Regions from separate parts of the Arthrobacter sp. RT-1 genome, predicted to be linked through region 1. Evidence: predicted binding sites of a transcription regulator. Region 1 holds the regulator's gene; each other region holds the start of a gene.
What was found. The regulator LexA, encoded in region 1, represses DNA repair genes until DNA is damaged. The targets are predictions, from matches to a motif close to TCGAACANNTGTTCGA.

Region 1 (6,339 bases):
AACGGTAGCTTCGCCGAACCGGCGGATCCCGGCTTTGTTGCCCAGGGCGGTGCGCAGTACCTCGCCGAAGGTGATGGCGACGTCTTCCACGGTGTGGTGAACATCAATATGGATGTCGCCGGTGGCCTTCACCGTCATGTCGATGAGCGAGTGCTTGCACAGCGCCGTGAGCATATGGTCGTAGAACGGCACGGACGTGTCGATGTCCGAGATGCCGGTGCCGTCGAGATTGATTTCCACGAGCACGGACGACTCGCTGGTGGCACGCTCCATGCGCGCAGTCCGGGAGGCGGCCGCGTTCGATCCGGTGGAAGTCATGGTCAGGTGTCCTTTAAGGCAGAAGGTTTGATTTTGGGGGCGCCCAGCGCCCGGTAGGTCAAGTCTAGGCTGGAAGGGCAGCCTGGCTTGCAAGGATGCTTTCCAGGGACGTGAGGAAGGCTGTGGTTTCGGTCTCAGTGCCGGCGGTCACGCGCAGGTGGCCGGGGATTCCGACGTCCCGGATCAGCACACCGGCGTCCAGCAGCTGCTGCCAGACGTCGTGGGGCCGATCCAGTCCGCCGAAGAAGACAAAGTTGGAGTCCGAGGCAGCGGGCTTAAGGCCCATACGGGTCAGCTCCGAGACGATCCGGTCACGCTGCCTCTTGATGTCCTCAACATCGGCCATCAGTGCTTCGCGGTGCTGCAGGGCGGCCAGGGCCGTGGCCTGGGTGACGGCGGACAGGTGGTAGGGCAGCCGGACCAGGCGCAGGGCGTCCGTGACCTCGGGTGCCGCGGCCATGTAGCCCAGCCGGGCGCCGGCCAGGGCAAAAGCCTTGCTCATGGTGCGGATGACAATGAGCCGCTCGCGGCCCGGCAGCAGGGTCAGGGCACTCGGCGTGCCGTCGTGGGCAAATTCGTGGTAAGCCTCGTCCACGATCACGATCGTCTGGCTGGCCTCACCGGCGGCATAGACGCCCTCCACAACATCCATTCCCAGGCCCGTGCCGGTGGGATTGTTGGGCGAGCTCAGGAAAACGATGTTTGGCTGCAGTTCCTTGACCTGGCGTGCTGCCGATTCGGCGCTGAGGCCGTACCCCTCGGCGCGTTCGCCAGTGATGTATTCGGTGTCGGTACCGCTGGCGAGCAGCGGGTACATCGAATACGTGGGGGGGAAGCCCAGCGCCGTCCGGCCCGGACCGCCGAATGCCTGCAGGATCTGCTGGAGCACCTCGTTGGAACCGTTGGCAGCCCAGAGATTGGCCTCATCCAGTCCATGCCCCAGGTATTCGGCCAACGCCTTCCGAAGCTCGGTAAACTCCCGGTCCGGGTAGCGGTTGAGCCCGGCGGCGGCCTCTGTTACCGCGGCGCTGATGGCGGCCCGCACGTCCGCGGGAACACCGTGGGTGTTTTCGTTGACGTTGAGAAGGATGGGGACATCCAGCTGGGGCGCCCCATAGGGGGTCAGCCCGCGGAGGTTGCTGCGGAGGGGAAGCCGGTTCAGACGCTCAAGCTGGTCATTCACCTGAACAGTTTAGTGGCCGTTCCGGAGACCGGAAAATGTGACGGCCCCTGTTCGCGCTCAGCGTGCACGGACTTCTGCGGCTTCAGCGGGTGGGGACGTAGAGCTGCTGCCCGGGGAGGACTGCTCCGGCCGGCAGGTTGTTGAGCTGGACGATGTCCGCAATCACATCGCGGGCGTCCCGGCCAGGGGCAACGGTGCCCGCGATGGCCCACAGCGATTCGCCGGGCTGGACGGTCACCGTGACGGTGGGTGTCACCGACAGGTCCTCCGGCGCATCGGACGCCTTGGCCGGCGAGTTGAAGAACCCCGCCAGGGATAGCAGCAGGGCAGCCAGCAGCACCAGCGGAATCCCGATCAGGACAACCTTGCCCCGGCGCGTCAGGCGCAACGGCGGCAGGGGTGCCGGCTTGCCCGGGGACTCCGGCATACCCGCCGGCACCTGCGAGGACCGGGACCTGTGCCGTTGCGACAGAAGCTGGTGTGCGGACTGATGGGAATGAACGCGCGGACCCTTGGCCTGCGAAGCGGATATAGCTGACATGAACTGAGCCCTCCTGGACCGTACTGTGCTGCCCGACCTTGCTGCTTCTATGTCCCGCTCCGCTGCTGCACCGCCGGCACTTCGGCTGGTTCTTCGAAAAACGCACGCTGTATTCGAATGATGCAAGCCTCGAGTAGAACACATGTTCGAACTTTGCTCCTTCTGTTTTAGCACCTATCAACGAACAATGTCGAGACTCGCTAGAACAAATGTTTGAAAAAGCAATGTGGCTGGCCTAGTTTTGAAGGAAAGAACAACCACCCTTGAAGTTGATCAGCAGGGTCTGACATTGAGGCAAGCTCACCCAGTCCGGCGCAGCGACAAGCCCGGTGGCAACCGAAAGGCATTGGCGAATATGGCAGCAGCAGCCACCGGGGGCAGGGCAGCCCCGCAGCCGAAGAAGACCGCCAAAGGGTTGACGCCCCGGCAGAAAAAAATCCTCGAAACCATCCAGCGCTCCGTCAATGACAACGGCTATCCGCCGTCCATGCGCGAGATCGGCGATACGGTGGGGCTCGCAAGCCTCTCAAGCGTGACGCACCAGCTCTCGCAGCTGGAGAAACTGGGATATCTCCGCCGGGATCCGAAGCGGCCGCGCGCCATGGAGGTGCTGATGCCCCTCACGCTGGACGGCGGCGCGGCCAAGACGGCACACCAGCCTGCGGCCGCTTCGGCGCCTGGCGCCGGCGCAACAGTCACCGCGCTGCCCACGGCACTGGATACGGCAATGGTTCCCCTGGTTGGCCGCATTGCTGCCGGCGGCCCCATCCTGGCGGACCAGCTGGTGGAGGATGTCATGCCGCTGCCCCGCCAACTGGTGGGCCAGGGCGAGCTCTTTATGCTCAAGGTGGCTGGTGACTCCATGGTGGACGCAGCCATCTGCGACGGCGACTGGGTGGTGGTCCGCCGCCAGGCGGACGCCGCCAACGGCGACATCGTGGCCGCGCTCCTGGACGATGAAGCCACCGTCAAGACCTTCCGCCAGCGTGACGGCCACACATGGCTGCTCCCGCAGAACACGCAGTACGAACCCATTCTTGGCGACCACGCCACCATCATGGGCAAAGTGGTCTCGGTCCTGCGCTCACTCTAGGAACAACAGGGCCTGGTACAGCCAAACCCTGCAAAGAGACGGCACCATTCCCGGATCCCGGGCATGGTGCCGTCTTTTCAGTTGGACTCCCCGGCCAGCCTCTCAAGGGCCGCCACCGCGGTCTTCCGGTCCGTGGTGGCCCAGAACGGCGGCAGGGCAGCCCGCAGGAAACCCGCATACCGCTCCGTGGCCAGCCGGGAATCCAGCACTGCCACCACTCCCTTGTCGCCGGTGGACCGGATCAGCCGGCCGGCGCCCTGCGCCAGCCGAATGGCGGCGTGGGTTGCCGAGACCGACATAAAGCCGTTTCCGCCCGCCTGGGCCACCGCTCGGGAACGCGCTGTCATCAGGGGATCATCCGGCCGCGGGAACGGAATCCGGTCGATGACCACCAGCCGGCAGGACCCGCCCGGCACATCCACTCCCTGCCAGAGGGACATGGTGCCGAACAGGCAGGTGTCGGGCTCGTCGGCGAACTGTTTGACCAGTGCCGTCATGGTGGAGTCGCCCTGGCAGAGGACGGTCACGCCCAGCTTGGGCCGGAGGGCCTCGGCCGCTTCTTCAGCGGCGCGTCTGGAGGAGAAGAGGCAGAGCGCTCCGCCGCCCGACGCGCGGATGAGCGCCTCCAGCTCAGCCAGGGATTCAGGGGACGCACCCCGGCCAGGCTTGGGCAGGTGCCCGGCCACGTAGAGGATGCCCTGTTTCGGGTAGTCGAAGGGCGATCCCACGTCCACGCCGGTCCAGCTGGGAGCACCCTCGCCCACCAGGCCCAGCCCGCCTGCGGCCGGTTCAAATGCGGAACCGATGGCAAGCGTGGCAGACGTCAGGACCACGGTGTGCCCGGCGAAAAGCCCCTCCCGCAACCGTCCGGCGACGGACAGCGGTGCGATGTTGATCAGGGCCGGCGCTGTTTCGTCCGGCTGTGAATAGCCCTGGGCGGGATCAAAGGAGCTGGCGCGGGAAAACCACACCACCTCCCGGTTCTCGCGGGCAGCGAGGAGCCGTTCGCAAAGTTCCAGGATGAGCATCAGACGGGACCGCGCAAGCTGCCTGCCGCCGTCGGCCGTGGTGCTGCTGTCCCCCTTGGAGTCGGACAGCGCCGCGCGGCAGGCCTCACGCAGCTGGTCGATGCAGTCCAGCTGTTCGTCATTCAGCCCGTTTGGAAGCAGCCCGTTTGGCACGCCCGCGAGGGCGAGCTCAAGATTGGCGGCTGCGGCGTTGAGCGCATCCACCGTGATGGCCGTATGCTTCCGCGCCCCGGAAGCTGCCGCGTGGATCATGGCCACCGAAAGCTGGCCCGACACCGCACCCGTGACCCGGTCCTGGAGTTCATGGGCTTCATCCACCACCACGACGTCGTATTCCGGAAGGACCGCCAGCCCCTCGAAGGCACTGACAGCCAGCATCGCATGGTTGGTGACCACAACATCGGCTTCCGCGGCGTCCTGCCGGGCAAGCTCGCTGAAACACTCCGCAGCCATCGGGCACTTCTGCGCGCCCAGGCATTCCATCGACGTCACTGACACCTGCCGCCATGCCCGGTCCGTTACGCCGGGCAGGAGTTCGTCACGGTCGCCGGTTGCGGTCTTCTCCGCCCATTCACGAAGGCGCACCACTTCTTTTCCGAGCTGGGACGCGGGTCCACCCACCGTAGCTGCGAAGTGGGGAACGCTGGTGTCCTCCCCCAGCGAAAAGAGCTGGCCCTCGGAAGGTTCCTCGGACGGAAACCCGCCCTCCAGCTTGTGCCGGCAGACGTAATTGGACCGGCCCTTCACCAGGGCCACTTTGACGGGCCGGTCAAGGGCAGGCGTGATGGCTTTGAGGAGCCGGGGCAGGTCCCTGCCCACGATCTGCGTCTGCAGTGCCAGCGTTGCCGTGGAGACCAGGGCGGGTTTGTTGCTCTCCAGGGCGTGCGCGATCAGGGGTATCAGGTAGGCCAGCGACTTACCGGTACCCGTTCCTGCCTGGACGAGCAGGTGGTTACCTGTTTCGATGGCCTGGGCAACCTGTTTGGCCATCTCGTGCTGCCCCGCGCGGCTCTGGCCGCCCATGGCGGCCACGGCCCGGTCGAGCAGTTCGATAACGAACTGCCCGCCGGCCGTGTCCGTGGCTTCGCCGGCCACGGCGTCAGTCATTGCTGATGAATGATTCCAGTTCGGCCGCGAGGCCTTCCCGCACCATCACCACGGCACGGGTACCAGCCTCAACGTGGTCCACGCTGATGATCTCGGCGTCCGACTCGTGGAGCTTGCTGATCAGGTCACCGCGGTTGTACGGAATCAGCAGTTCCAGCTTGACGCTGGGCCGTGGAATGGCGTCGCTGATCGCTTTCAGCAGCTCTGCGATTCCTTCACCGGTGCGTGCCGATACCACCACGTGGCGCGGTTCGCGCTGCTTCAGCCGTTCCACCACGAAGGGGTCCGCGGCATCGGCCTTGTTCAGGACGATGATTTCGGGAACCTTCCGGGCATCCACTTCGCTGAAGACCTTGCGGACTGCGCCGATCTGCCCTTCCGGGTCCGGGTGCGACACATCCACCACGTGCAGGATCAGATCGGCGTCGGCGACCTCCTCCAGGGTGGAGCGGAATGCCTCCACGAGCTGGGTGGGCAGCGACCGGACAAAACCCACGGTGTCGGCCAGGGTGTACCCCAGGCCGTCCGCCGTCTCCGCCTTGCGGACTGTGGGGTCCAGCGTGGCGAACAGGGCGTTCTCCACCAGGACGCCGGCGTCCGTCAGCCGGTTGAGCAGCGAGGACTTTCCGGCGTTTGTGTACCCGGCGATGGCCACGGACGGGACGGCATTACGACGGCGGTTGGCGCGTTTGGTTTCGCGGGCAGGCTTCATCGCGGCGATCTCGCGCCGCAGCTTGGCCATGCGCGTGCGGATCCGCCGGCGGTCCAGTTCGATCTTCGTTTCACCGGGACCGCGGGAACCCATACCGGCCGCCGCGCCGCCCACCTGGCCACCTGCCTGGCGGGACATGGACTCGCCCCAGCCGCGGAGGCGGGGAAGCAGGTATTCGAGCTGGGCAAGCTCAACCTGCGCCTTGCCTTCGCGGCTCTTGGCGTGCTGGGCGAAGATATCCAGGATCAGTGCCGTGCGGTCGATGACCTTGACCTTGACGATGTCTTCAAGGCCACGCCGCTGGGACGGGGCAAGCTCGGCGTCCACCACCACGGTGTCCGCACCGGTGGACATCAC
Region 2 (6,339 bases), on a different contig from region 1:
TCGTGGCGCTCGGAGCCGTGGCCCTTGCACTGCAGCTCACCCTGCCCCAGATCTGGTCCGGTTTCCAGATCATCGGTGACGGCACCGGCACCTACGATTTCGCCCTCAACGGCGTGCTGCTCGCCAGCATCATGATCTCCATCTCCTCCCTCATCAACGCCTTCGGCGTGAAGCTGATGACCAAGATCAACAGCATCGGCGTCTTCGTGGAGCTAGCCGCCGCCGTGCTCCTCATCCTGGCCCTTGGCTGGCATGTGGTGCGGGGGCCGGAAGTCCTTTTCAGCACCGAAGGCTACGGCATGGACCACGACCTTGGCTTCTTCGGGGTGTTCCTCATCGGGGCCATGGCCTCCGGTTACGTGATGTATGGCTTTGACACGGCCAGTTCCCTCGGCGAGGAGACGAAGGACCCGAAAAAGACCGCACCCAAGGCCATCCTCCGTGCCATTACGGCGTCCTTCATCCTCGGCGGCCTGATTCTCCTTGGCGGACTCCTGGCCGCGCCCGACCTCAGCGACCCCAAGCTGGGCGCTGCCGACGGCGGTCTGCAGTACATCGTGCTCTCCGTCCTGGGAGGCCCCTTCGGCAAGGCGTTCCTGGTGTGCATCGTGGTGGCCGTGATCGTCTGCACCCTGGCCGTTCACGCCGCCGCCATCCGCATGATGTTCGCCATGGCCAGGGACAACAACCTGCCCTTCAGCCGCCAGCTCAGCAAGGTGCACCCGGAGCGGAAGACGCCCACGGTGGCGGCAATCGTCATCGGACTCATCGCCATCATTCCGCTGATCGTCAACGTCTCCCAGCCCGCCATCTTCACCATCCTTTCCAGCATCAGCATCGTCCTGATCTACCTGTCCTACCTGCTGGTCACCGTTCCGCTGCTCCGCAAGCGGTTCCAGAAAAAGTGGCCGCTCGCGGATGACGGCACTGAGCCGGGCTTCAGCCTGGGCAAGTGGGGGCTGCCCGTGAACATCCTCGCGGTCCTGTGGGGCGGCGCCATGACCCTGAACCTCATCTGGCCCCGCCCGGAGATCTACAACTCGGTGCCCCCGTTTGAGTGGTACCTGCAGTGGGGCGGAGTGATCTTCGTTGCCACCGTCGCCGGCGGCGGGGCCCTGCTGTACCGCCTGAAAATCAGGCACCAGACGGGTGTCCTGGCCGAACACGCCGCACCCGCCCACCCGGCTGCGGATGTCAGCGGGCCGGATGCTCCAGCTGCGCCCCAGCTGGTGTCAGCACCCGTTTCCAACCCGTAGCCTTACCCACCCTTGGCATCGTCCAACCCCGGACGCGCTGCCAGTCCTGACGGGCATCCCTTTGCGAAACCTGCGAAAGGATGCCCGTCAGTGCTGGTTATGGCCGGTTCCGGGGAAACCGCCCCGCTGCTGGCCGTCCCGCAGGGACTTCCCAAGGTAATCCACCTACCATTGCCCACATGAAGGTTGCCCGAGAGGCCCGCTCTGCTGCCGTGGTGATCAACGCCGGATCACGCCGGGGGGCGGCTGCCAGGGAGCTGGCGGTGCATGCCCTGCAAAAAGCGGGCGTGCCGGTCTCCGCCGTGCACCACATCCACTCGGGGGCCGAACTGGCCGGGACGCTCGACCGGGTGGTTGCGGACGGTCATGACCTGGTGGTTGTGGGCGGCGGTGACGGGACGGTTTCCTACGCCGCCGGCAGGGTTGCCGGCACCGGCGTCGTGCTGGGTGTTCTTCCGCTGGGCACCGCCAACGACCTCGCACGCACGCTGGAGATCCCGAACAACCTGGCCGAGGCATGTGCTGCGGTGGCAGGCGGGAAGGTGGTGGACATCGACCTCGGCAGGGCAAATGGGCAGCCCTTCCTCAACGTCGCTTCCGCCGGCCTGTCCGTGCGGGTTACCAAGGCTCTCACCCCTGGCCTGAAGCGGCGTCTCGGGCCGCTGGCGTACGGCATTGCCACCCTGCGTTCGTATACCCGGCACGAACCGTTCTCCGCCCGTCTTGAGTTCCCGGAGGAGGACCACGAGCCGATGCAGCTCGAGGGCCTGCTGCAAGTGGCCGTCGGCAACGGCAGGCATTACGGCGGCGGCAACACGGTCTCGCCGACGGCGGGAATCGACGACCACATCCTTGACATCTACGCAATCCTCGCAGCGCCGTTCCGTGAGCATGTAAAGATCGCACGCCTGCTCAGGAACGGAAGCTTTATTGAACACGACCGGGTGTACCACCTCACCACGCGGCGGGTCCGCCTGGTCACCGAGCCGCCCATGCCCGTGAACCTCGACGGCGAAATCGCGGCCGTCACGCCCACGGACTTCACCATCCAGCGGAACGCCGTCCACGTCATCGTGCCGCAGGCCAGCAACAGCGCAATGTTCGACGGGCCGCACGCGCCGGGGGCCCCGTCCGCCTGAGGAATCAGCACTGGTGGGCGCGTGCACACGGTGCAAGGATTGCACGACCAGGCGCAGGGCCCCGAGGAGGTTCGAAGATGACCGATACAACGCCAGCCCAGCCCGCAACCGGTTACGCGCCGGTCAACGGGCTCCGGATGTATTACGAGCTGCATGGCGACGGCGGCACCCCGCTGCTGCTCCTGCACGGCGGGCTGTTCGACATTGAGCAGCAGTTCGGCGCACTGATCCCGGCCCTGTCGGCCGGGCGCCTGGTGATCGCCGCCGACTTCCAGGGGCACGGGCACACCAACGATATTGACCGGCCACTGGCCACGCACCACCTGGCCTCCGATGTCATCGGGCTTCTCGAGCACCTCGCCGTCGGCAAGGTCGATGTCTTCGGATTCAGCGTCGGAGGTGCGGTGGCGCTGCACCTCGCGATCAAGCACCCGGAACTTGTGCGCAAGCTCATCGTGTCGTCGGTATCGTTCCGGCCGGAGGGCGACCGCGGCGGCAACTCCGAAGCTGTGGCGGAGATGACGGTGGACATGATCGCGGGAACTCCAATGGAGGAACGCTACCTTGCCGTGTCTCCGCATCCGGACCGCGAGCACCTGCAGGGCCTGCTGGACAAGCTGGCACACTACGGCGAGGGCGAGCCTGGCTGGAGCGACGACGACATCCGCGGAATCCAGGCGCCGACGCTCTTCACGGTGGGCGACTGCGACATGGTCAAGCTCGACCACGCAGTGAAATTCCTCCAACTGCGCGGAGGAGACGTGAACGGCGACTTCGAGGGTGTGCCCGCGTCGCAGCTCGCGGTGTTCCCCGGCACCACGCACTTCTTCGGGCTCGCACGGACCGACCTGGTTCGCGAGGTTGTGACCACGTTCCTCGATGCGCCGCCGCCATCCGGCTGGGCGGACCGGTGAAGGAGCCACTGTAGTTCCTCCACGGCTGCGGCACCGCAGATCAGGCGGCTTTGACCAGGGGGAGCTCGTCCCAGTGGGTGGTGTACCGCGGTGACTGCATGTCGCGCTTCATGGTCCAGTCCAACCCCGTCTTGATGCCGGCCTGCCCCAGCCCGATGGAGCCGCGGCCAAAGCGCCGGCTCACGTCCTCCAGGAGCGGGCCGATGGCCCGTTCTTCATGCCGGTTCTCAAACGGTTCCAGCGGCGGCTGGTTGCCGGTGGGCCGCAGGTCGGTGAGCATGATCCCAGCCTTGGCGTACTGCAGGCCGTCGCGGATGTTGGGCAGCAGCGCATGCGCGGCCCGGGTCAGCAGGAGCGGATCCGCCGTCGGCATCGGGAGGGAAACGCAGACGGACGGATAAGCCTGCTCCTGCTGGCGGAAAGGAGATGTGGCGGCGAACGCTGTGAGGACCTTTGCCTGCAGCCCGTGTTTCGAGAGCCTGGCACTGGCCTGCTGGCCGTAGATGCCCAGCACCTGCCGCAGTCCCGCTGCGGTGGTGACCGGCTTGGCGAAGGAGCGCGAGAAGATCAGCTGGTCCCGGCCGATGCGCTCTTCCTCCATGGGAATGCAGGGAGTGCCCCGCAGCTCCAGGACCGTGCGCATCAGGACCACGGAGAACTTGTCCCGGATCACCACGGGATCGGCGCGGACCAGGTCCAGGACCGTGAAGATGCCCATCACGTTCAGGCGCCTGGTCAGCCTGCCGGCGATGCCCCAGATCTCCTCCACGGACAGCCGCTCCATCAGGGACTCCCGCTGCGGCCAGGGGACACTGTCCCAGTGGCATACCCCGCCGAACGCTGCGTTGTTCTTGGCCCACTTGTTGCACAGCTTGGCCAGCGTCTTGGTGGGGGCAATCCCCACACACACCGGCACGCCGACGTGGCGGCGGACGGCGTCCTTGATGTTCCGGCCAAGGGCCAGCAGCTGGTCCGGATCGCCTTTGACGCCCAGGAAGGCCTCGTCAATGCTGTAGACCTCCATCCACGCGGAGTGCCTGCCGAGCAGCTCCATGACCCGGGCGCTGATATCCCCATAGAGCTCGTAATTGCTCGATTTGGCCACCAGTCCCCACTCCTTTGCCCGCGGCGCGAGCTTGAACCAGGGCTCACCGGTCGCGATGCCGAGCGCCTTCGCCTCGGGGGACCGCGTCACCGCGCATCCGTCGTTGTTGGACAGCACCACCAGCGGCCGGCCCTCCAGGGAGGGATCGAACGCCCGCTCGGCCGAGGCGTAGAAGCAGTTCACGTCAACATGGGCGATCTGCGGCATCCGGCGCATAAGGACCGGCTTAGTCATGGCCCTGCTCCGGCATGCCGAACCCGGGCGCATACCCTTTACACATGATGGAGGCACCTCGTGGCCACGCCCCAGATGGTGAGCTCGGACAGGGCAGGGACCTTGATGTCCGGGTACTTCGGATTCTCCGCCTGGAGCACCACGCCGGTTGAGGTGATGCGCAGGCGCTTGACGGTCAACTCGCCGTCCAGCACGGCAATCACCACGGAACCGTCCCTGGGCTCAAGGGCCCGGTTGACGATCAGCTCGTCACCGTGGCTGATCCCGGCGCCTTCCATGGAGTCCCCGGTCACCCGCACCACGAACGTGCTGGTGATGTCCTTGATCAGGTGCGCGTTCAGGTCGATCCGGCCGTCGAAGTAGTCCTGCGCGGGCGAAGGAAAGCCCGCCGCCACTGCGACCGGAGAGACCAGCACCGAGAACAACGAGGCGCCCGCATCTATCACGCGGGGACCGACAATAACGCCCACAACACACCCTTATTCGAAAATATGTTCGATTCATTCAGTGTAGCGCCGGCCGCCGACAATCGACCCCCCTCCCGGCGAAAGGGAACCCCTCCCGGCATCCCACGTAGACTGGCAGGATGCGGTTGGTAGCGAGCGACATTGACGGAACGATCCTCGGACATGACGGAAAAATCAGCGACCGCACCGTCCGCGCCTTCCACGCCTGCCGGGACGCCGGCGTCGAACTCGTTTTTGTGACCGGCCGCCCGCCGCGCTGGCTGCACCCGCTGCAGGACCAGCTGGGGCACACCGGACGCGTGATCTGCTCCAACGGCGCCGTGGTCTGGGACCTCGAAGCCGACCGGCTGGTCTCCGCCCGCACCCTCGCCCTCGACGCCGTCCTGGAACTGCGCCGCATCATCAAGCAGCTGCGCCCTGCCGCCCTGTTCGCGGCAGAAACGTTGACCGGGTTCCACCTCGAGCCCGGCTTCATCGAGAACGAATCCAGTGAGCTGCTGTCCGAGTTCACCCCCGCGCCGCTCGCCGACACCCTTGGTGCCGATGATTCCGTAGTGAAGTTCCTCGCCATCGTGCGCGAGGGCACGCCGGACGATTTCCTGGCGGAGGTGCGCCCCGCCGTCGCGCATCTTGCCGCCGCCACCCACTCCTCCCCGGGCGTCCCGATGCTCGAACTGTCCTTGCCAGGCGTCAACAAGGCGGTCACTCTGGCCGAGTACGCCCGGGCACTGGGCATCGACGCCTCCGAGGTGGTGGCGTTCGGCGACATGCCGAACGACATCGAAATGCTCCGCTGGGCTGGCCACGGCTATGCCATGGCCAGCGGACACCCGGAGGCCATCGAGGCTGCCGGGCAGCGCGCGCCGCATTTTGACGACGACGGCGTGGCCCAGGTCCTGGAGGCGCGGCTCGCTTCGCTCGGCGCACGGCAGGCCTGATTCCCGCCGTCGTATTCTCAGCTGGCGCTCACCTGGCGTTCATCTTGGCTCCGTAGCGTGGAGCCCGGAGAGCAGACTCCTCTCCTGCTGGACTAAGGGGTAAAGATGGCAAAGAACGTCAAGCACGAAACCGCCGAAGCACCGCTGCGCAGGGCGACGCCCGCTCCGCACTGGAAAAAGCTCCGGCAGGGTGACCGCGTCCGCGTCCTGCTCTCGCCGGGATTCGAGACCGGCGGCCTGGTGGACGCCATCACCCCTGACAACACCGTGGTGTGGATCAATCTCG
Region 3 (6,339 bases), on a different contig from region 1:
AGGGGTGAGACCGCGGCGCTGACGCCCTCGGCCAGCAGCAGCGGACCGGCGAGGTCCAGATTGCGGCGCATGGCTTCCGGGAAGACCTGCAGCCCTTCGGTGAGCTCCCGGAGGTGGCCGGCAGCGCCGAGGGTGAGGGCGAGGAGATGCCGGAGTGCGGGCCATTCGGTGTGCCACGCACCGTCGGGGCGTTCGTCGTTGAAGTTTGCGGCGGCGAGGTGCAGCTGTGCCACCAGCTGCGGTCCCTGCAGCGCCGCGCTGCGAACCAGCACGGACAGCACGGGGTTCTGCTTCTGCGGCATGGCGGAGGAGACGCCGCGGCCCGCAGCCCGCGGCTCGGCCAGCTCGGCCACCTCCGGCCTGCTCAGGAACAGCACGTCCGCCGCGATCTTGCCGAAGGCGTCCAGCACCGACGCCAGGGCATGTCCCAGTGAGGTGACGGCCAGCCGGTTGGTGTGCCACGGCGCGGGAGCGGCGGCGAGGCCCAGCTGGGAGGCAAGCGATTCGGCGAGGGTGAACGGTGTGGCGGGGGAATCGGCGGTCAGGACGGTGCCGGCGGCCAGCGTTCCCGCCGCGCCGCCGAACTGGACCGGAAGCTCCAGGTTTTCCAGCTGGCGGCCGGCCGCAGCCACGCCCTGGAACCATTGGGCGGCCCGGAGCCCGAACGTGAACGGCAGCGAGTGCTGCGTCAGGCTCCTGCCCACGCACAGCGTATCCGCATGCTGTTCCGCCAGGGCGGCGAGCGCCGCCGTCGTCCGCTTCACGTCCGCGAGCACCGCCCCCACGGTGGTGTGGGCCATCAGCATCAGCGCGGTGTCCAGCACGTCCTGGCTGGTCAGCGAGGTGTGCACAGCCTTCCCCGCACCGATGCCCTCCGTGTCCAGCGCCGTTACGTGCTTGCGGAGGTCGGACAGCAGGGGGATCACGGGGTTCCCGCCGCCCTGGGCGCGGAGCGCCACATCGGCCAGGTCGTAGCGTCCCGCCTCAGCAGCGGAGGCCACGACGGCGGCGGATCCGGCGGGCGCCAGGCCCGCCTTTTCCAGCACCGCGGCCCAGCCGGACTCGACGGCGAGAATCGCCGCCAGCACCGGGCGGTCCCCGGTCAGCGCAGCCACCAGGGGCGACGCCGAGACAGGGCTCAGGAGTCCGGCGTCGCCACCGGCACCGCTTCCGAAGCTGGCAGGGACGCCGCTGGTCACTGGAAGTCCAGGAAGACTGTTTCGCCCTCACCCTGGAGGCGGATGTCAAAGGTCAGTCCGCCGTCGGGATCCCGCCGGGCGATCAAGGTCTTCCGGCGCTCCGGCTCAAGCGAGGCCAGCAGCGGGTCCTTGGCCAGGGCCTCCTGGTCCTCCGGCAGGTAGATGCGGGTGAAGAGCCGGTTGGTGAGGCCGCGGGCAAAGATGGCCACCGAGATGAACGGCGCGGCGCCCGGCGAGGTGGGGCCGGGGTTGACCGTGGTGAACGTGTACACGCCGGAGTAACCTACGGCGCCGCGGCCCCAGCCCGTGAAGGAGTACCCGTCACGGTGGAACGAACCGGTCTTCTGGACGATGTTGCCCTGGGCGTCGGGCTGCCAGATCTCCAGGATGGCGTCCGGCACTGTCTCCCCGGCGCCGTCGTACACGGTGCCCTGGAGGCGGATGGAGCCGGGCGAGCCGGGGGCGAGGAGTTCGTTGTCCTTTTCGAACGGCAGGGCGTACCCATAGAACGGGCCTACGGTCTGGCCGGGCGTGGGGACAAGCTGCGTGGTCTGGTTGCTCATGTTCCTATTCCTCGTCACCCTCTGCGCCCAGCGCTTCGTTCTCGGTCCAGGTCCGCTTGGGCCCGGTCAGGACGATGTCCCAGTTGTAGCCCAGCGCCCATTCGGGCTCGGTGAGGCTGTGGTCATAGTTGGCCACCAGCCGGTCGCGGGCGTCCTGGTCCACGATGGTCTGGTAGATGGGGTCCAGCGGGAACAGCTGGTCCCCGGGGAAGTACATCTGGGTGATGATGCGCTGGGTGAACTCGGTGCCGAACAGCGAGAAGTGGATGTGCGCGGGACGCCAGGCGTTCAGGTGGTTCTTCCACGGGTAGGCGCCGGGCTTGATGGTGGTGAACCGGTAGGAGCCGTCCGGACCGGTGATGCAACGGCCGATGCCGGTGAAGTTGGGGTCGATTGGCGCGGGGTGCTGGTCCCGCTTGTGGATATAGCGGCCGGAGGCGTTGGCCTGCCAGATTTCCACCAGCTGCCCGGCTACCGGGCGGCCGTCGCCGTCCAGGACCTTGCCCGCGACGATGATCCGCTCGCCCTGGGGTTCGCCGTTGTGCTGGATGGTGAGGTCCGATTCCAGCGCGTGCACGTCCTGGTGCCCGAAGGCCGGCGAGTACAGCTCGATGGTTTCCGGGTCCGCGTGGTGCAGGCTCTTGGTGGGGTGGCGCAGGATGCTGCTGCGGTATGGCGGGTAGTCCAGGCGGGGCTGGGTCTCGGCCGGGGCACCGTCTTTGAGTGCCCGCTTGTAGGCGTCGGCCAGGCCGTTGATCTCGTCGCTGAGGTCCTGCTGTGTTTCCACGGCGCGGTCCAGCTGCGCGTGTCCTGCCTTGGGTTCGGCAGCCGGTACAAGCTCGTCCGTCTGCGCGGTTGTTTCGTGCGGCACGGCTGGCTCCTTTCTGGTGTTCGGTCTTGTTTTGGAAGGTGTGCGGTGGTCAGTGCCGCTGGGGGGACGTGTGCTGGCGGTGGTCGTACTGGACGGCATGCCGGACCGGGGCGTTGGGGGCCCCGTACCCGTCGTAGTTGCCGCGGCGCTCCACCATCTCGAAGAACACGCTGCCCACGGTGGCGGTGTAGAAGTGCAGAAATTCCCCGCTGGCATCGCGGTCGTACAGGAGGTTGAGTTCCTGCAGGGTGGCCAGGAACCCGGGTTCCAGGTCGAACCGGGCATCGAGGTCCTCGTAATAGTTGGCCGGAATCTGCAGGAACTCCAGGCCCCGCTCCCGGGCGGCCCGGGCGGTGGCCACGAGGTTGTCCACGGCGAAGGCGATGTGTTCCTGGTAGGTTTTCCGGACTTCGCTCTGCGCCTGCTGCGCCGGTGCCAGGTTCAGCACCAGCCGCACGGCGCCGTCGGTGGTCTGCATGACCTGCGAGCGGACCAGCCCGCTGGGGCTGGGAACCTCGGCGAAGGGCTGCGGTTCCAGGGCCAGGGCGCTGGTGTAGAAGAGCACGGCTTCGTCAAAGTGCTGCCACGGCTGCGCCAGGTTGACGTGGTCGATGACGGCGCCGGCTCCGCTCGAGGAGCGCTCCAGGCCCTCGCCGAGCTCACCGGCCTGCCCGAATTCCGCAGTCCAGGTGGCGGTGCCGTCCGGGCTGCCCTGGCACAGGAAGATTTCGGTGGAGTCCGGGGCCGAGATGCCCTGGAACACTTCCTCGTCGGCCTGGACCTTGCGGGCCACCACCGGCGCCTTGAGCTGCTGGGCCCGGGCGGAGGCAATGACCGGGGAATCGACGTCGAAGCCTAGCGCGGCGATGGCGGGTTCGGCATGCGAGGCCGCCTGCTCGTTGATGATCACGCGGGCCTGGCCCATGGTCCAGAGCTGGACGTCCTTGGTGCGGTGCCGGCCCTCGAATGCGAAACCGAGCTGGCCCAGGAGCTTTTCGAGCTGCGCGGTATCGTCCGCCTTCACCTCGGCGAAGTTGAAGCCGGCCGGTTCGTTCACCTTGGGCAGGGTGGCCAGTTCCATGGGATACCGACGGCGGATGGCGGCACTGCCGCCCCCTTCGGCTTCGGCCGTGGCGGCGAGCCATTTGGCGCTTTGTTCCTCCAGCCAGATCAGCGAGCGCATGGCGTCCACGGCGGTACGTTCGACATCGGACTGGCGGAAGACGTCGTTGAAGACCTCCAGGGAGACCGGGCCGGTGTAGCCGGCGCGGACCACGTGGCCCATGAATTTGGCGAGCTCGAACTGGCCCTCGCCCGGAAACACGCGGTAGTGGCGGCTCCAGGAGAGCACGTCCATAGTGAGTTTCGGGGCATCTGCCACCTGGACGAAGAAGATCTTGTCCGCGTTGATGTCCTCGATGGGCGCCGTATCCCAGTCGCGGGACAGGATGTGGAAGGAGTCTAGGCAGGTCCCAAGGTTGGGATGGTCCACCATCTCCACCAGGCGGTAGGCGTGCTCGTAGTCGTTGACGTACTTGCCCCAGGCCAATGCTTCGTAGGCCACTTTGATACCGTGGTCGCCGGCCAGCTCGGCAAGCTGCGCCAACTGGGAGGCCCTGAGTCCGTCGTCGTCAATGGTTGCCGTGGCAACGTTGGAGCAGACCAGGATGGTGTCCATGCCAAGGCGGGACATCAGCCCGAATTTTGCCTCGGCCCGCCGGAGGTTGGCCTTGAGCAGGTCCGGGGTGACGCCGTCGAAATCGCGGAACGGCTGGTAGAGGTCAAGCCCCATGCCCAGGTCCGCCGCCATCTTGCAGACGTCCTCGGGACCCAGGGTGGAGGTGACCAGGTCCTGCTCAAAGATCTCGATGCCGTCGAACCCGGCAATCGCGCAGGCCTGCATCTTTTCCTTCAGCGTGCCGGAGAGGCAGACGGTGGCGATTCCGGTGCGCATCAGGCTGCCACCTCCTCGGCGGCCACGAGTTCCAGGAAATGCGAGCGCATGCGTTCCGGATCCGGTTCCAGTCCGGTGAAGATCCGGAAGGCGTCGGCGGCCTGGCCCACTGCCATCCGGCCTCCGTCCAGCACGGCGCAGCCCTTGGCCCGGGCGCCCCGGACCAGTTCGGTGTCGATGGGGCGGTAGACGATGTCCGCAACCCAGTGCCGGGCTTCCAGCAGGCCAAGGTCCAGCGGGACGCCGGGGTGCGCGGCCATGCCTACGGGGGTGCAGTGCACCAGGCCGTCGGTGAGCGGCATCAGCTGCGGCAGCTCCGCCGTCGTATGGGCTGTGACGGTGCTGTCCGGGAAGAAACCGGCGAGTTCGGCGGCGCGCTCGGCGGCGCGCTCAGGAGCCACGTCCACCAGGTCGAGTGCCTTGACGCCGGCGGAGAGCAGGGCGTAGGCGACGGCTGAACCGGCACCGCCGGCACCGAGCTGGACCACGCGGTCCAGCTTCGCGCCGGGCAGGCCGGAGGCGAGGGCGGCGCCGAAGCCGGAGAAGTCGGTGTTGTGGCCGATGAAGCGGCCGTCCTCGATCACCACGGTGTTGACGGCGCCAAGCTTCAGGGCGTCCGGGGAGATGACATCCAGGTACTGCAGGACCAGCTGCTTGCAGGGGTGGGTGATGTTCAGTCCGTTGAAGCCGAGGGTGCGGGCGTTCTGGAGCAGCTGGCCGACGGATTCGCCCGGCAGGCCGAGTTCCAGGAGGTCGATGGGGCGGTAAAGGTAGCGCAGGCCCTGCACATCACCTTCGCGTTCGTGCATGTAGGGGGTGAGTGACGGCGTCACGCCATCGCCGACCAGTCCCACGAGATAGGACTCAGTTCGATTACTCATCCGTGCAGCTCCTTTGGTAACGGCACCGGAAGCGTAGGTCCGCGCGTGGCGGAAGGTGCGGTTCCGGTGTTGGAAATAACAGTACAACAATTGTTCATCTATCGCACTAGTGTTCGTAATGCGAACAGTTAGCGTTGCGGCAGCCGTGCGGCCAGCTCCGCGGCAGCGTCCTGCAGCAGCGGCACGTGCGCTTCCAGTGCCTCCAGGCTCAGGCGGAAGACCGGAACCGCAGTGGCCAGGGAGGCAAAGGCATGGCCCTGGCCGTTCAGCAGGGGCACGGCAACGGCGCGCATGCCGGCCTCGTTCTCCTCGTCCATCACTGCATAACCCCGGCGGCGCGTGCGTTCAATCTCGTCGCGGAACAGCTGCCTGTCGGTGATGGATTTGTCGGTGAGTGCCTCCAGCGGCAGCTCCGCCAGCAGCCGCTCGCGCTCCGCATCCTCCGCGAAAGCCACCAGGGCCTTGCCCACGGCGGTGGTGGAGAGGGAGCCCAGATGCCCGGGGTCGGAGGTGACGCGGAAAATCTGCGGGCCGTCCACCTTGTTGACGGTGAGGTGGTGGTTCCCGTCGCGGACGCTCAGAATGGTCGCCTCGCCCGTCTGCTCGGTCACGCGCCGCAGCACGGGCATGGCCGTGCCGGCAAAGCCGTGGTGGTTTGAAACCCGCTGTCCCAGCTGGAAGATCCGCAGCCCAAGATGGTAGCGGCGGCCATCGGGTTCATAATCCACGAACCCGTCCCGGGCCAGCGAGCCAAGGAGCCGGTAGGTGGTGCTGAACGGCAGCTCCGCGCGGCGTGAAATCTCCGCCGCGCTGGCGCCCCGGGGCTCATCCCCCAGGAGGACCAGGAGGCTCAGGGCCTTGCCCACCATGT

Region 2: DXK94_RS15300 (LexA family transcriptional regulator) is a predicted target of LexA. The motif match lies at 5,132-5,147, and genes of this name have one in related genera.
Region 3: DXK94_RS18775 (shikimate dehydrogenase) is a predicted target of LexA. The motif match lies at 5,551-5,566, and genes of this name have one in related genera.

What each region holds. Positions count from the first base shown of each region.
Region 1 covers NZ_QRGQ01000011.1:40,942-47,280, forward strand. Annotated here, with positions in the region: gene hisB (imidazoleglycerol-phosphate dehydratase HisB) at 1-318, opposite strand, end outside; gene DXK94_RS10980 (histidinol-phosphate transaminase) at 383-1,501, opposite strand; gene DXK94_RS10985 (LysM peptidoglycan-binding domain-containing protein) at 1,584-1,928, opposite strand; gene lexA (transcriptional repressor LexA) at 2,398-3,135, shown strand; gene DXK94_RS10995 (ATP-dependent DNA helicase) at 3,213-5,270, opposite strand; gene hflX (GTPase HflX) at 5,263-6,339, opposite strand, start outside.
Region 2 covers NZ_QRGQ01000023.1:20,780-27,118, reverse strand. Annotated here, with positions in the region: gene DXK94_RS15320 (APC family permease) at 1-1,256, shown strand, start outside; gene DXK94_RS15315 (lipid kinase) at 1,436-2,395, shown strand; gene DXK94_RS15310 (alpha/beta fold hydrolase) at 2,473-3,309, shown strand; gene DXK94_RS15305 (Y-family DNA polymerase) at 3,350-4,648, opposite strand; gene DXK94_RS15300 (LexA family transcriptional regulator) at 4,687-5,118, opposite strand; gene DXK94_RS15295 (HAD family hydrolase) at 5,235-6,053, shown strand; partial or broken gene DXK94_RS15290 (hypothetical protein) at 6,159-6,339, shown strand, end outside.
Region 3 covers NZ_QRGQ01000040.1:133,573-139,911, reverse strand. Annotated here, with positions in the region: gene DXK94_RS18795 (lyase family protein) at 1-1,199, opposite strand, end outside; gene pcaG (protocatechuate 3,4-dioxygenase subunit alpha) at 1,196-1,762, opposite strand; gene pcaH (protocatechuate 3,4-dioxygenase subunit beta) at 1,767-2,633, opposite strand; gene DXK94_RS18780 (bifunctional sugar phosphate isomerase/epimerase/4-hydroxyphenylpyruvate dioxygenase family protein) at 2,683-4,587, opposite strand; gene DXK94_RS18775 (shikimate dehydrogenase) at 4,587-5,468, opposite strand; gene DXK94_RS18770 (IclR family transcriptional regulator) at 5,597-6,339, opposite strand, start outside.